Regions from separate parts of the Motilimonas sp. 1_MG-2023 genome, predicted to be linked through region 2. Evidence: predicted binding sites of a transcription regulator. Region 2 holds the regulator's gene; each other region holds the start of a gene.
What was found. The regulator LexA, encoded in region 2, represses DNA repair genes until DNA is damaged. The targets are predictions, from matches to a motif close to TACTGTATNNNNATACAGTA.
Positions count from the first base shown of each region.

Region 1: the regulator LexA is predicted to act here: its motif matches at 2,311-2,330, upstream of Q4519_RS08845 (SulA-like leucine-rich domain-containing protein).
Region 3: the regulator LexA is predicted to act here: its motif matches at 2,633-2,652, upstream of ruvA (Holliday junction branch migration protein RuvA).
Region 4: the regulator LexA is predicted to act here: its motif matches at 1,730-1,749, upstream of dinB (DNA polymerase IV).

Region 1 covers NZ_JAUOPX010000013.1:7,110-11,326, forward strand. Annotated here, with positions in the region: gene Q4519_RS08825 (hypothetical protein) at 1-474, opposite strand, end outside; gene Q4519_RS08830 (hypothetical protein) at 559-792, opposite strand; gene Q4519_RS08835 (helix-turn-helix transcriptional regulator) at 944-1,564, shown strand; gene Q4519_RS08840 (hypothetical protein) at 1,575-2,027, shown strand; gene Q4519_RS08845 (SulA-like leucine-rich domain-containing protein) at 2,356-2,826, shown strand; gene adk (adenylate kinase) at 2,915-3,559, opposite strand; gene Q4519_RS08855 (diguanylate cyclase) at 3,676-4,217, opposite strand, start outside.
Region 2 covers NZ_JAUOPX010000005.1:12,316-16,532, forward strand. Annotated here, with positions in the region: gene Q4519_RS03645 (diacylglycerol kinase) at 1-311, shown strand, start outside; gene Q4519_RS03650 (glycosyltransferase family A protein) at 436-1,476, shown strand; gene lexA (transcriptional repressor LexA) at 1,577-2,200, shown strand; gene coxB (cytochrome c oxidase subunit II) at 2,624-3,694, shown strand; gene ctaD (cytochrome c oxidase subunit I) at 3,696-4,217, shown strand, end outside.
Region 3 covers NZ_JAUOPX010000045.1:4,940-9,156, forward strand. Annotated here, with positions in the region: gene tolQ (protein TolQ) at 1-591, opposite strand, end outside; gene ruvB (Holliday junction branch migration DNA helicase RuvB) at 909-1,910, opposite strand; gene ruvA (Holliday junction branch migration protein RuvA) at 1,971-2,585, opposite strand; gene ruvC (crossover junction endodeoxyribonuclease RuvC) at 2,704-3,225, opposite strand; gene Q4519_RS18085 (YebC/PmpR family DNA-binding transcriptional regulator) at 3,451-4,194, opposite strand; gene nudB (dihydroneopterin triphosphate diphosphatase) at 4,209-4,217, opposite strand, start outside.
Region 4 covers NZ_JAUOPX010000021.1:42,988-47,204, reverse strand. Annotated here, with positions in the region: gene Q4519_RS12345 (hypothetical protein) at 153-644, shown strand; gene dinB (DNA polymerase IV) at 649-1,713, opposite strand; gene nqrM ((Na+)-NQR maturation NqrM) at 1,828-2,052, opposite strand; gene Q4519_RS12330 (FAD:protein FMN transferase) at 2,049-3,077, opposite strand; gene nqrF (NADH:ubiquinone reductase (Na(+)-transporting) subunit F) at 3,084-4,217, opposite strand, start outside.

The DNA.
Region 1 (4,217 bases), on a different contig from region 2:
GTCTCCACATAAATCAAGTTGTGGTTGGCTATGTTGCTCTACGTTCTTGTGATGCCAAGCAACGCCCTCCATTAATTGATTTAACGCTGCGATTGTCTCCGCTTGGTTTGCTACTCCCTCATAGAATGACAGCAGTAGTGTGATGCCCTGTGAAAATGAAGCGTGCAATACATTAATATCAACAGGTTTAACACTTCGGCCCGTAGGTATATCAATGAGTAGTTTGTGAGCTGCATGGCCGAGATAGCGGGTGACAAAATCAGCACCGCAAGTCTGCTCTAAAGGGCGAATCATTAAAGCTGGCAAGCGACCTGACTCCATCCATTTGTAAATGATCCATTTATTAGCAAGGCCCATCCCATCGGCCACGCGATCAACGCTGAAGTTTTTCTTTTTTCTAGCCACTTCTAAACACAGCTCAATAGCATGAGGAATAGAAACCGCTTGGTGTTTTTGTAGACTAGTTCTAGTCATTGGAAATCCCTCTGAAATTGTGATTAAGCACATTCCAAATACAGTTATTAATTGCGCTTTTCTGTTTCAATTAAATCACTATGATTAAACTGCTTGCTTCAATTCAGGGAGTTCAGATATGCCAGATGCCATGATTAGTTTTTCGCGTAGTGCTTTGCCTTTAGGTCCATTCCAAGTACCAACTAAACATGACATAGCATTTTGCTGCTTGATGTCATTACTGCCGCACCATGATGACAGCGATGACCCTTTGAGAATGAAAGCCGCTCGAACTTGGTTATATAGCTCACGACTTGGTTGCAATGTATTGACGTTCATTGTGATACACCTCATTATGTGTTTGATATATGAATTATTAAGATGATAAGCACCTAATAATGTGCAATATAAAAACCTTATAAGGTTCTGTCAATACCTTTTTATGCGCGAATGGCGCAATATTTTTCACACAAACACCCAAAGAGGTCTTATGAGCTTAGTAAGTGAGCGTTTAAGAGACGTTATTGATGACCAAAAATTATCCCTCAAGGAGGCATCAATACACACAAAAATTCCATACCGTTCATTGCAGAACTATGTTTCTGGAAAGCAGTTACCTGGTGCAGAGGCTCTAATTAGACTTCACGATACATTTGGGGTTGATCTCAACTGGCTTCTCACTGGTAAATCTCAGCGCACGATGTCGCAGGGTTCTGATTTAACTACTGAAGAGATCAATCCCCAGCTCGTTAGTGATATCACTATGCAGTTGAAAAAAAGTCATAAAATGTACCAACAACCAATCGTAAAAGTGGCAATTGATACTTTTTCAAAGGTTTACAATCATGTATGCCATATTTCAGATTCTAGTGAACGGTGGACGAGCATTGATAAGGCAATAGGGCTGCTAAAGCTTACTGCTAATAATTCTATGCAGGAAAACGCAACAGGAGACCTTAGAGAAAGTCTAGAAAGAGGTAAAAGTAAGATCATTGAACAACATGGTTTGCAGCACGAAAACCATGAACAATCAGAGCAGAACTCTGTAAATCAAAATTTCAATTCTTCAGTTGGGCAAGTATCTGGTAGAGATATTATCAACAAGAAATAAGGAATAATCTGTGGAACAGGTATTTAATCGTGAAGTAAATCAAGTAGCAGGACGGGACATTGTAAACTATTACAACGATGGCCATACTATTCAAGATATGACTGAGTCAACACTGAAACGCTTACTTGAACAAGAATCCCGACTAAAACGATTTACCTGGTTAAAGCTGACGTTTGATAAGTTCAGATTACTATCACTTGCGTCCTTAGCTATATCTGTCGTTTGCATTTTCACTGCTATTTCGGAGCCTATCGAACTCAACTCTTCATTGATCATAGCCGGAGTACTTTCACTTTGTTGCATGTCGCTATTTCATGTTTGCTATATGAAAACTGCCGTAAAAAGTTATCAGTGTCTTTACCTTGAAGCCATAAACAATGTGCTAAAGATTCGGCGGGAATTAGTAGCAAGAGCAACTAGACAAAAAATTGCCCAAAGGATCGCCAAAGAGAAAGCTAATTAATTGGTGAAAACTTGGGATTACCGTCCCAAGTTGGTTTTAGATAATTTTCGATTTTCCGACCAAATTCCACATTTATCGTGTCTTTTCCTAATATTTATCGTGTCTTAGATCAACAAATAACTGGCCAATAAGGCACACAGATGAATGCAGTTCCGATGATGACGAGCAATAAAACATAGCTATTTACCCTCTCACAAAAGTGCAAAGATCCGAACCATTCAATTAGATCACATTTTTTGTGTTTTTTTTGCACAGCTGACTTGACCAACAATTTATCTCGATATACTGTATACACATACAGCATGTATATTTAAACAAGAGGCGAACTATGCAGCTCATATCTCATTCATTATCTCAGCCAAATCTTAAGTCAATGACAATCGATTTTTCCAGTATGATCAATAAATTGGATGAGAAAAGAGCCTTTTCCGAGCAGCCTATCTATCAGCGTGCACGCCATGACTCTCTGCTCAATAAATTAATACACTATGGTCAGCAGCCGGGTTGGCTTGTCTTTATTGATCCCCCAGCTAAATTAAATTTACCGCTGTTGGCTAGCTTAGGTTTGGACTGCCAAAAAATATTATGCATCAAATCACATCAGCAACTTAGTAAGGTACGGTGCTTAGAGTTAGCATTGCAATCTACACACACGCGTTTAGTAGTTTGCAGTATTGACGGCTTAGAAAGTGCAAGCTTGTCAAAGTTAAAAGCGGCTGCTCGCATAGGCATGGGCTCGGCTATTTTTCTGGATGGAAACGATATTGCTCAAGCGCAGCAAACAACTAGATTACATTAGAGACCTAAGTAGTCTAATTCCCCCATACATTTCTATAGGCATAAAAAAACCTCCACTAGGGAGGTTTTTTATTAGGTATTATAAATAATTAACCAAGGATATTTGCCAGCTCTTGGCTAACGGCATCAACACTTTGTGTACCGTCTAATTTGTAATACTTGCTTAAACCCGCTGCTGCATCTTTAGTGTAAAAGTCTACCAGTGGCTTAGTTTGTTCGTGGTAAATAGCTAAGCGCTTACGTACTGTTTCTTCCACATCATCAGGACGGATCGCAAGGTCTTCACCTGTTACGTCATCTTTACCTTCCACTTTTGGTGGGTTATAAACAAGATGGTAAACACGACCTGAGCCAGGGTGAACACGACGGCCACTCATGCGTTTAACAATCTCTTCATCAGGCACGTCAAATTCAAGAGTGTAATCAACGTCAATGCCATTTTCTTTCATTGCATTGGCTTGTGGGATCGTACGTGGGAAACCATCAAGTAAGAAACCCGCTTTGCAATCTTCTTGTGCAACACGCTCTTTAACCAGGCCGATGATTAAGTCATCTGATACGAGTTGGCCAGCATCCATTACTTCTTTTGCTTTTAAGCCTAATTCGGTACCGGCCTTAATGGCTGCGCGTAACATGTCACCAGTAGAGATTTGTGGCACATTGTACTTTTCCATTATGAATTGAGCTTGTGTACCCTTGCCTGCCCCTGGCGCGCCTAAAAGAATAATGCGCATAAAAACTCCCCTAATATTATTTTGTGCTTATAGTTTAAAAATTTAGAAGCAGCAATTTACACTGCTGCTTAGAATTACTCAAGTCTATGGCCAAGTTAAGCCTGTTAAACCTTAGTCTAACGTTGTCGTACATGGCGGTAATGATCTTGCTTAACACTATACATATTTTGATCCGCTACATTGTATAGCATTGAAAATGCGGTATTTTCTGTCGATGCGTAACCGATACTGCAACTAAACTGATCAAAACCACCAAGCACATCAAAAGCAAAATCAACACGAGGTTGCTCTTCTAACAACCGTTTATACAGTAACTGGTTTTTCTCTAATTGTTCATTCGTCAGAATAATCGCGTATTCGTCTCCACCCAAACGGTAGCACTTGTCTGTTATCCCAGCTGCACAATATCGCAGTAATTCGGCCACTTTAATCAGTAACTGATCTCCGACTTGGTGACCTTTATTATCATTTACCTGTTTTAAGCCATTCACATCGATGATAAATAAGCCAACTTCAGCATCTAACTGGGTCGCATAAGCTTCTAAATCATCATCAAAAGCTTTGCGGTTGGAGAGACCCGTTAGGCTATCGGTATTCGCTAAATAATCGAGTTCTTGGGTTAATGCGCGGATCTCTAGAAAGCTACTAAGCTCTTTGC
Region 2 (4,217 bases):
ATTCTCTTCAGGGTTTTCAGCATGCTTTTAAACATGAGGCGGCATTTCGCCAAGAGTTGTTGTTAGCAGTGATATTTATTCCCCTTGCTTGTTGGTTGGATGTTGAACAAGTAGAGCGTATTTTAATGATTGCTTGTTTGCTGCTGGTGATCATTGTGGAATTGTTAAACTCAGCGGTTGAAGCTGTGGTTGACCGCGTTGGTTTAGAAAAGCACGAGCTAGCGGGACGTGCTAAAGACTTAGGCTCCGCAGCGGTGTTTGTGGCGTTAACGCTTACAGTATATGTATGGGCTGATATTTTACTGTTTTAATTATTGTATGTTGTTGATTTAACAATGGCTTTTCATTAATTCATTTTTAAAGCTCCAGGTCTGACCTATTGCCAGCCTGCTTTGACTACACTTGACGAGTACTTTATTGCTTCGGAGTCTCGTCATGCCACCTTCGCTTACCATTGTTATCCCCACTCATAATCGGCCCCAATTGTTACCTCAGGCTGTCGAAAGTGCTATTGGTAGCTACGCATCGCCAAGTGAAATTCTAGTTATTGATGATGCTTCAGAGCCCGCAGTAAATGAGGTGGCATTACAACAGCGCCTTGGCTCGCAGGTGAAAGTTCATCGCAATGAAACCAGTATTGGTATTTATCGCGTGCGTCAAAAAGGCTGTGAATTGGCATCAGGGCAGTACATTTACCAATTAGATGATGATGATCGTTTAGCTGCTGGTTCACTCGATATAGCAATGGCGGCCCTAAGAGCGCATAAACTGGATTTGTTGTATCTGAACGTAACAGGTTTTGGTGAGCGTGGTGACTACTTCAATCGTAATCAAGGGGTGGCACTTGAACGTTTTATGGCGCTAGCACAGCCAATGGAGCTGGCTCCTGAACTAGATTATTTAACAAATGCTTGCTCTGCATTGTTACAATTAGCCCCTTCCGCATTACAGCATCCGTTAGCTAAAAAACAACTGTGGTTAGAGGTCAACCATGTTCGAAACTTAGCGCACCAAGCAGCTTATGATGGTCGCGATACGATTGACTGTGCGCGCGAAGCTCGTTTGTTAGATGAGCTTAATGATTGTGAATTTGCTTTGTACGCTAGCTGTTTAGTAAAACTTGGGTTCCATCGGGCTCGGTCTTATCTCGCGCGGTGTGAAGGCCAGCGGTATTTTTCGAGTGGGCAGTCTAATCATCAACAACTTGAAGCCAATTTAATGCTTAAGAAGCGTTTTTATGGGATTTGTTGCAAGTTGTCGAGCCTCAAAGATGTCAGAAAACAAGCTAAGTCAGCATTAGCCCAAGTCTATTTTAATGCAGCTTGGGATGCTCTAAAGCAGCATGGAGACAAAAGTGCAGCATTTAACTATTTACTGTTAAGTGCTCAATTGGTACCACAGCTAAAGGTGTTTAAATTTGCCTTAACTATTTTTTGGTCGCCTAAACGCCGTAACAAAGCCAGGTTTTATGGTTAGTCGCTAAAAGAGCTCAGCACCGAATTACAAGGTAGGCTTGCCCGCTTTGATTTAACTGTATATACTCACAGTTAACTGTATATAAAAACAGGCTGTAATCATGAAACCATTAACACCGCGCCAAGCAGAAATTCTGGAATTAATTAAAGATAACATTGCCGATACTGGGCTGCCGCCAACGCGAGCGGAAATAGCCAAACAGTTAGGCTTTAAAAGTGCTAACTCAGCTGAAGAGCATTTGAAGGCCTTGGCCAAAAAAGGCGTGATTGAAATGATGCCTGGAACCTCTCGTGGTATTCGTTTGGTAGAAGCAGAGCCTGCTGCCAATGAAGATGAAGGGCTACCCCTTATTGGCCGAGTTGCTGCAGGTGAGCCCATATTGGCGCAAGAGCATGTTGAGTGTAATTACAAAGTGGATCCGAACTTATTTCACCCCAGTGCTGATTTCTTGTTACGCGTTAGTGGTATGAGTATGAAAGACATTGGGATTATGGACGGTGATTTACTTGCAGTGCATAAAACCAAAGATGTGCACAACGGCCAAGTGATCGTGGCTCGGGTTGAAGATGAAGTAACAGTAAAACGTTTTCAGCGTGATGGACGACAAGTGCTGCTACACCCCGAAAATGAAGAGTTCAATACCATTAAGGTTGATTTAGCCAGTGAGCATTTCGATGTTGAAGGTATCGCAGTTGGCGTTATTCGCAACGCAGATTGGATGTAACCTGTTGTTACCTAGTTAACCCGAATTCAAGCCGCCTTATTCAAGGCGGTCATTTTTTACTTCTTCGCCTGTTTGCTTTTTTCTGATTAGCCCCCTTTACAATAAATTTTTCTTGCCAACATTGGACGACTCTCATTTTACTGCTACGCGCTTAATTCTTACCACAAAAAATTAACATAAATTTTACAAATGGTTAAAAGCTGCTTTACTTGTCTTAGGTGAACGTAGCGGGGAGCTTAGCTTTACCTACTTGGGGAAGAGGCCAACTTTGTTGGCCTCGACCGTTGGCGGTGACAGAGGAGAGGTCATGTGAGCCAGCTAGATCGTTCAATGTTTAAAATTCTATTGTTCATCCGCTCAGTTTGTAAATGTTGTTGCTTGGTTTTAATAGTGAGCTTTTCAAACTCATTGTTAGCCAAATCAATGCCGTTTAACTTAACTGAAGGCGTGACCGATATCAGTCAGCAAGTTTACGACTTGCACATGACTATTTTTATTATCTGCTGTGTGATTGGCCTAGTGGTTTTTGCTGCAATGTTTTGGGCTATCTTTAATCACCGTAAAGATAAAGGCGCGCAAGCGGCGCAATTTCATGAGAATACCAAAGTCGAAATTATTTGGACCGCCATCCCTTTTGCGATCCTGATTGGTATGGCGATCCCTGCCACGAAAACCTTAATTGCGATGGAAGACCCCAGTGATGCGGATTTAACCATTCAAGTGACGGGCTCACAGTGGAAGTGGCACTATAAATATTTTGGCCACGATGTTGAATACTATAGTTTACTGGCCAGCCGCCAAGATCAAATTCATAACCAAAAACAAAAGCGCGAAAACTACCTACTTGAAGTGGACTATCCATTGGTTTTGCCTGTTGGCCAAAAGGTGCGCTTTTTGGTGACTTCAGAAGATGTGATTCATTCTTGGTGGGTGCCTGCCTTTGCCGTGAAAAAAGACGCTAATCCCGGCTTTATTAATGAAGCGTGGACTCGGATTAATGAGCCCGGCATTTATCGCGGTCAATGTGCTGAGTTGTGCGGAAAAGATCATGGGTTTATGCCTATTGTGGTGATCGCGAAACCCGTTGAAGAGTTTGAAGTTTGGTTAGCTGAGCAAGAACAAAAAGCTGTAGCAGCCAAAGCCGAAGAGCAAGCCATGTTGGCCATGAGTATGGACATGGATGAAATGATGCAACTAGGTGAGCAAGTTTATAACAAGCATTGCGCCGCATGCCATCAAGCGAGTGGTGAAGGTTTGGCTGGCGTATTTCCCTCCCTTAAAGGTAGTCAAATTGCTACCCAAGACATGTTAGGCCACATCAACATTGTGGTGCATGGTAAGCCAGGCACCGCGATGCAAGCGTTTGGTAAACAATTAACGTTAAAAGAATTAGCTGCCGTGATTGGCTACGAGCGAAATGCTTGGGGAAACAATACCGGCGACGTGATCCAACCCGCGCAAGTAAAAGCGGTGATGCAGCAGAAGGACCTATAACATGAGTACAGGATCCGCTTCTAACCCGCTCGTTTCAGATGCCGACGAGCATATTCATGAAGGGCACGACCATAAGCCTAAGGGTTTTTTAGCACGTTGGGTTTACACCACAAACCATAAAGACATTGGCAGCTTGTATCTGCTGTTTAGCTTTGCCATGTTTTTGACTGGCGGTGCGATGGCGATGGTGATCCGTGCTGAGCTATTTCAACCTGGATTGCAATTGCTTGAGCCAAATTTCTTTAATCAAATGACCACAGTGCACGGTTTAATTATGGTGTTTGGTGCGGTAATGCCAGCTTTCGTTGGTTTAGCCAACTGGATGATCCCGGTGATGATAGGCGCGCCAGACATGGCATTGCCACGAATGAATAACTGGAGTTTTTGGATTTTACCTTTTGCCTTTAGCTTAATGCTAATGACCTTATTTATGGAAGGTGGCGGTCCCAATTTTGGTTGGACTTTTTATGCCCCATTATCGACCAAATACAGCCCTGATAGCACCGCGTTATTCGTGTTTGCG
Region 3 (4,217 bases), on a different contig from region 2:
AGAAAAACGGTTATAAGCAATAACTGCAGGAATAGCAGCAAACAACCCCATTGCGGTTGCAATCAAAGCTTCAGCAATACCGGGAGCAACCATGCTTAGCGTAGCCTGTTGCACTTCGCCTAAGGCGATGAAGGCAGTCATAATCCCCCAAACCGTACCAAATAAACCAATATATGGACTGATTGAACCTATGGTTGCTAACGTAGGTAATGATGATTCTAGATCATCAATTTCACGTGATAAGGTCACGCGCATCGTGCGATAGGTGCCTTCCATTAAGGTTTCTGGTGTGCGACCTACCGATTTATGCAAACGAATGTATTCTTTAAAACCAGCGTGAAACAATTTTTCGCTGCCTTGCAAACTTTCACGTCGTGCTGAACTTTCTTGATAAAGTTTAGAGAGATCGATACCTGACCAAAATCTGTCTTCAAACCGGTCAACACTTTTATTAGCTAGCTTAAGTGCTTTATTACGCTGAAAAATGATCGTCCAAGACGCCAGTGACATACCAAGTAAAATAAGCATGACCGCTTTAACTAAAAAGCTGGCTTGAGAAATCAACCCGATAAACGACATATCTGCGTGCACTGACTATTACTCCTGCTGAAAAATCGCCATCAACCAGCGATTAAATTCAAATTAATTTATGATTAGTTCTATCTTGCCAAACCACACCTCGGCTTGGCTAATTTCGGCGCTACTATAGCTGAGCTTTTCTCACTAGGATACGTGATACAGCCTAAAATTAATTTCACCTGACCGCAAATAAAAAAAGATTCATCTTCCAACTACAATCAGTATCTTAAGCGAATACCCTTTAAAATCGAAAAAAATAAAACATTCGTCTTTTCTGCAACAAATGAATTTTAAGATTAGCCTCTTTAGATTACAGCTAAGTAAAAAGTTTAATCTTTCTGGTAACCTAAATGCAAATAGGCACGGTCTGTGGCAATTCGTCCACGTGGAGTGCGTTGTAAAAAACCTTGCTGAATCAAATAAGGCTCCAGCACATCTTCAATGGTCTCACGCTCTTCACCAATGGCAGCTGCAAGGTTGTCTAAACCAACAGGCCCCCCCATAAACTTATCGATAATGGCATCCAATAATTTGCGATCCATTAAATCAAAACCTTGGTTATCCACTTCCAGCATATCTAACGCAGCCTTAGCCGCAAATTGATTTACTTTCCCTTCGTGTTTTACCTCTGCGTAATCGCGTACGCGACGCAGCAATCGGTTAGCAATTCGTGGCGTACCACGTGAGCGCCTTGCCACTTCAATACAGGCATCACCATCCATATCCAACGCTAAATAATGGGCGCTGCGTTTAACAATCTTTGTTAAGGACGGCACATCATAAAATTCTAGGCGCTGCACTATGCCAAAACGGTCCCGTAGAGGAGAGGTTAACGAACCCGCTCTTGTCGTTGCGCCAATAAGAGTAAAAGGTGGTAAGTCGAGCTTAATTGAGCGCGCCGCAGGGCCCTCACCTATCATAATATCAAGCTGATAATCTTCCATCGCGGGATAGAGGATCTCTTCCACCACCGGACTCAAACGGTGGATTTCATCAATAAACAGCACATCATTGGGTTCAAGGTTAGTTAGCAGTGCCGCTAAATCCCCGGCTTTTTCCAGCACCGGGCCAGAGGTGGTTTTAATGTTTACCTCAAGCTCATTGGCAACAATATTCGCTAAAGTAGTTTTACCTAACCCCGGCGGACCAAAAATCAGCAGGTGATCAAGGGCTTCACTGCGACGACGCGCCGCCTCAATGAAGATTTCCATTTGGCTTTTAACTTGCTCTTGACCGGTATAATCTTGCAGTAACTTAGGTCGGATGGCACGGTCAACCACCTCTTCTTGTAAACTCGCACTGCTGCTGATCAGTCTATCCGCTTCTATCATTTATTTTGCCATTACCTTTTGTCATGACGACTTGAGTTAACAAACTGGACGCTTGTTATGTTACGCCATTGTCCTCAGAGCGTCGCGGATCAAGCTCTCACAGCTCGCCCCTTCGCTATAAACTTGCTTAACCATTTTTTCTGCCACGGCAGGTTTATAACCGAGTGAGATTAATGCGCCGATGGCTTCACCTTTTTCATCAGTGGCCGCGGTCACGGCAACGCTTTCTTCATCTCTTGGCAGCGCAGGGTTAAACAGATCCGCACCAACCCACCCTTTAAGCCTGTCTTTCATTTCAACTAATAAACGTTCGGCGGTTTTCTTACCTACACCCGGTAGCTTAACGAGTCCGGTGACATTATTATCTTCAATGCACTGCACAAACTGATTCGCCGTCATCCCTGATAAAATCGCCAGTGCCAATTTTGGCCCGACACCATTAACTTTAATTAATTCACGAAACATGGCGCGTTCAAGTTTATCGGTAAAACCGTACAGTAACTGTGCATCTTCACGCACCACAAAATGGGTATAAACCACCGCTTCATGGCCCGGCTCTGGTAAATGATAAAACGAACTCATCGGCAGCTGCACTTCATAACCGACACCTGACACCTCAATTAAAATTTCTGGGGCTTGTTTCTCAAGTAAAATGCCTCTAAGTCTTCCGATCACTGCGCTCAGTCCTGTTGGGTTGAATAAAATAAGCTAGGATAGAAAACAACTGGATGAATATCCAGTTATATTTATTCTCAGTTTGATTTAAACCTATCGCCATCATGTAAAGTTTGTTTTAACGCATCCGCCCACGTACGGTTTTTCGCACTTGCCCCGCCATTGCAATAAGGCTAGATTGCGTCGCCCCATGGCACATAGCCACCGCCAGCGCATCGGCCGCATCCGCTTGTGGTACACCGTCTAATTTTAATATGTGTTGGACCATATGCTGCACTTGCTCTTTTTTCGCGCCGCCCGTGCCCACCACAGCTTGCTTAATTTGCCGCGCCGAATATTCTGCCACCGTTAGCTGTTGATTGGTTGCCGCCACAATTGCCACGCCACGCGCTTGGCCGAGCTTTAACGCCGAGTCAGCATTTTTCGCCATAAACACCTGCTCAATGGCAAACTCATCGGGTTGATATTGCAAGATTATTTCACTGATACCGTTGTAAATCGTGTGTAAACGCGGTGCTAACTCATCGCCTTGGGTGCGAATACAGCCACTGGCAACGTATTCAAACTTGCCACGAATAAACTTTACCAAGCCAAAACCTGTGGTGCGCGAGCCGGGATCAATGCCCAAAATTATTGCCATTTATGTGCCTGTATCATGTTGTGCTATACCAACAAAAAAGGAGCCTTAGCTCCTTACCAACGATTAACCAATAATTAAACGATTTAATTGGCAATAGTAAGCTGAATAGTTCGAAGCTTCATCAAGGATGTATCTAGAACGTCTTCGAGATATTCAGCTTGTTATGACTCAATAAAAACCAGCTCAACAGTCTTAGCTTTATCATTTATATTGATAAAATGCGGACTACAAGGTCGCCGCCACTTCATCAGAAATATCACCGTTGTGATATACCTCTTGTACATCATCATCGTCTTCTAAGATATCAATCAAGCGCAAAAACTTAGCCGCCGTATCGGCGTCTAATTCCGCTTTGGTCGAAGGCACCATGGTCACTTCAGCATTTTCAGCGGTAAAACCCGCTTGATCAAGAGCGTCCTTTACAACCCCGAATTCTTCCGGCGTAGTAAACACCTCTAAGCTACCATCATCATGGGCAAGCACATCTTCTGCGCCGCCTTCAAGGGCCGCTTCCATCAAGGTGTCTTCATCTACTTCTGCGTCATAGGCAATCACGCCTTTTTTCTCAAACAAGTACGCAACCGAGCCATCTGTGCCTAAATTACCGCCCGCTTTGCTAAAAGCATGGCGCACACTGGCAACAGTACGGTTACGGTTATCGGTCATAGTTTCCACCATCACCGCCGTGCCACCTGGGCCATAACCTTCATAGATAATGGTTTCTAACTCTTGACCATCTAGCTCACCAGCACCACGTTTTACCGCTCGCTCAACCGTGTCGCGGGTCATATTATTAGATAATGCTTTATCAATCGCTGCACGCAGTCGTGGGTTAGCGTCTGCATCCGAGCCTCCCTCGCGTGAGGCAACGGTTAATTCGCGAATAAGTTTGGTGAAAATTTTACCGCGTTTAGCGTCTTGCGCCGCTTTGCGATGTTTGATGTTGGCCCATTTACTATGACCTGCCATGACAGCCTCCGGATTTATTTTGT
Region 4 (4,217 bases), on a different contig from region 2:
TCATCTCTGCTTTCCTTGAGTCACAATATGTAGAGATAACAAATACCGTATCAGCATTAACTAACACACGTATAAACAATAATTAATTGTTGATACCTTTGGTTAATAGTTTAAGTTGCGTAGAATGTGTACCTGCTATTAGGGAGGATACGATGAAATTAACTCGATTTGGCTTACCTTTACTTTATTCGCTATTGGCTTTACCAATGAGCGCTAGCGTTCAGTCAAACTCATGGAGTGAAGCATGGGAAAGTACTAAAAAAGCTGGCTCTGATGCTTGGCAAGCAACAAAAGAAACGAGTGGAGATGTTTGGGATGCTACAAAAGAAACATCAGCTGACGCTTGGGAAGTGACCAGTAAAGAAACCAGTGAAACATGGCAAGAGGTCAAAACTGACAGTAGCGAAGCTTGGTCAGAAACGACTGATACCAACAGTAGCTATTGGCAAAAACTAAAGTCCTCATCGGATAAAACGTGGCAAGAGACTAAAGCCGCAATCGCTGGTGAAAGCTCAAACAACAGCCCTGTAAAGCAAAAATCAACCTCTCAAACATCAGCCAAAACACCAAGCGAGCCATCGAAAAAAGCAAATTCAGCAGAGCAATATGATATTGAAGTGATAGAGATGGACTGGGATGAATAAATCACTAAATCAGTTTTAGCTGCTTAGCCGCGGCATCTATCATCTCATCTTGTTGCAACTGTGCTGATAACCCCAACAGCCTAATGCCACGACCCTGACTTTTTTCCAGCAGTTGATGCAACAAAGGCTGATAACAACTTGGGTGTAAATATTGCACTCGTTGCTCGGCAGAGCGTAATTGAAAATCGGCAAATTTCATTTTAACCGCAAGTGAACGAATTTTATCATGAGCTCCCACGCGTGCAACACGGCGTAGTAATTCTTTATATAAGTCACTTAACACGGCTTCGCACTCACCCAATTGCTTTATATTATGACTTAGCGTCCGCTCTACGCCGACAGATTTTCTCGCGCGATCAACCACAACTTCACGATTATCGATGCCATGACAGCGATCAAGTAATACACGGCCAAACTTTCCAAATTGGGTTAAAAGGGATTCTTTGGTATAGCCTTGCACATCTTTACAGGTATGAAGTCCAAGTTGGTGTAACTTTTCTAAAGTGACCTTACCTACACCAGGGATTTTTTCTAATGGCATACTGGCGACAAAGCTATCTACTTCGGCAGGTGTGATCACACATAAGCCATTAGGTTTATTTTCGTCGGATGCCACTTTGGCGATAAATTTACATGGCGCGACACCTGCCGATGCGGTGAGTCCCGTTTCTTCTGCAATGGCGCGGCGAATATCTTGAGCAATGTAAGTGGCAGAGCCTGAAAACAATAGCGATTCACTGACGTCTAAATAAGCCTCGTCGAGTGACAGCGGTTCAATGATGTCAGTATAACGATGAAAAATTTGCTGAATATGCATCGAGGCGGCTTTGTATGCATCCATTCGCCCAGGTAATAACACCAGCTCAGGACAGAGTTGCAGTGCCTTATGAGTTGGCATTGCACTGCGCACCCCGTATTTACGCGCAACATAATTACACGTAGACAGCACACCGCGTCGTGAAGCAGCACCACCAATAGCGATAGGGAGAGTTTTCAACGCTGGATTATCACGCATTTCTACTGCGGCATAAAAACAATCCATATCGACATGAATAATTTTTCTTTGCATCATACCAATCCAAAAAAACTGATTATTCATACAGTATATGTATAAATAATCAGTTCTCAAGTTTTGGCTAATAAAAAAGACCCTCTCAGGTCTTTTTTATCTATTAACTACGAGCTAAATAATACGGTTTTTTTCCAACATTTCACGTCTGGCTTTTTCTTTTGCCATCTTATTCTTGCGGTTATCACAAGGATCGGGACAGTCACATTCCTTGTCGATACCGATACTGCCTAAGCCACCGCAACTACCACTTACGGCTTTCTTTTGAAAAATGTAACCCACCGACATCGCGGCGATCACTAATACAAATACTACGAAAGTTGCAAGAAAGTACGTCATTTTGCCTCCTGCAGCAAATAAGGTGCAAATTGCTGCGTATATTGCTCACTAAACCCTGTTTCTGTTTTGGTGATCATAAAAACAGGTAACTTTTGTTGGACAGCAAAATCATAACCTAGTTTAGGCCCCATCACCATAATTGCCGTGGCCAAGCCATCGGAAACCATTGATGATTTATCAATCACAGTCACTGAAACCAGCTTATGTTTGATTGGCATGCCAGTGATAGGATTAATCATATGGGAAAAACGCTCGCCGTCTTCTTCGAAGTAATTTCGGTAATCACCGGAAGTCGCAACAGCGTTATCACCAGGCAATACAATCTCTTGGATCGCTCGCTCATTGGTAACAGGCTTTTCAACTGCGATCCGCCAAGGCAGATGTTTGTCATTACTGCCTTTCATGCGCAGCTCACCACCAATATCAACCAGGTAATGCTGCTCGCCAAGGCTCTCTATATATTCAGCAATTTGATCAACACCAAAGCCTTTAGCAATCGAGGATAAATCTACATATAGCTCTGGAATAGCCTTTTTTAAGGTTAAACCAGACACACTCAAGTGCTCAATACCTGTAATGGCTTTTCGCTCAGCAATTTGCTCCGCCGAAGGAGAGTGAGTTGGCCTCGCGTCTGGGCCAAAACCCCAAAGATTAACTAAAGGACCGACCGTAATATCTAACGCACCTTGAGTTAACTGAGCCAACTCAATTCCTTTTTGTACAACTGCAATTGTATCAGCAGAAACTTGATGAGATTGCTCAGCCTGGTTAAATAAAGACAGCTCTGAATTGGGGCGATAAGTCGACATTTGATCATTGACCAATTCTAAACGTTTATCGATTTCAGCCTGAAAGGCCGCTTGATCCGTTATCTTATCCGTCACTACCTTTACACGGTAATACGTGCCCATGGTCGCACCCTCAATCACCACCATAGGTGCTGACTGAACCTGATCTTTACTGCAAGCAGTAATAAAAAAGGCTAGCCCGATCAAGGCTAGCCATTTAGTTATGGATAAAGGCATCAGTGATTAACCACCAAAGTCATCCAGTAAGATGTTCTCGTCTTCAACACCTAACTCTTTCAGCATGTTGATAACTGCAGCATTCATTACTGGTGGACCACACATGTAGTATTCACAATCTTCTGGCGCTTCATGATCGCGCAAGTAGTTTTCAAATAATACATTATGGATAAAGCCAGTGTAGCCATCCCAATTATCTTCAGGCTGTGGATCACTTAACGCCACATGCCATTCAAAGTTGTCGTTTTCAGCCGCAATCGAGTCGAAATCTTCTACGTAGAACATTTCACGCTTCGAGCGCGCACCGTACCAGAAGCTAACTTTACGGTCAGTATGCAAGCGACGGAACTGGTCAAAGATATGAGAGCGCATTGGTGCCATACCAGCACCACCACCAACAAATACCATTTCAGCTTTGGTGTCTTTAGCAAAGAACTCACCAAATGGACCAGAAATAGTTACCTTGTCACCCGCTTTCAAACTGAAGATGTACGAAGACATCTTACCGCATGGCAAGCTCATATTATTAGGCGGCGGCGTAGCAATACGCACGTTTAGCATAATAATACCGTATTCTTCTGGGTAGTTAGCCATTGAATAAGCACGAATCGTTTCTTCATCTACCTTAGATTCAAGGTTGAAGAAACCAAAGTGTTCCCAGTCACCACGATACTGCTCTTCGATATCGAAGTCAGCGTATTTAACATTGTGAGCAGGTGCTTCAATTTGGATATAACCACCCGCACGGAACGGAACTGATTCGCCATCAGGAATTTGTAGTTTAAGCTCTTTAATAAAGGTTGCTTTGTTATCATTAGAGATAACTTCACATTCCCAACGCTTAACACCAAAAATTTCTTCTGGTAATTCAATATCCATATCTTGCTTAACGTTTACCTGACAAGCTAAACGTTCACCTTCGCGGGCTTCACCCTTAGAGATATGGTCTAGTTCAGTCGGCAGAATGTCACCGCCACCTGATTTGATTTTTACACGACACTGGCCACATGAACCACCGCCACCACAGGCTGATGATACAAAAATACCAGAGTTCGCGAGGGCGCCAAGTAGCTTACCGCCAGCGCCACAAGTGATCGCCTTTTCAGGATCACCGTTTACTGAGATTTTAATGTCGCCAGA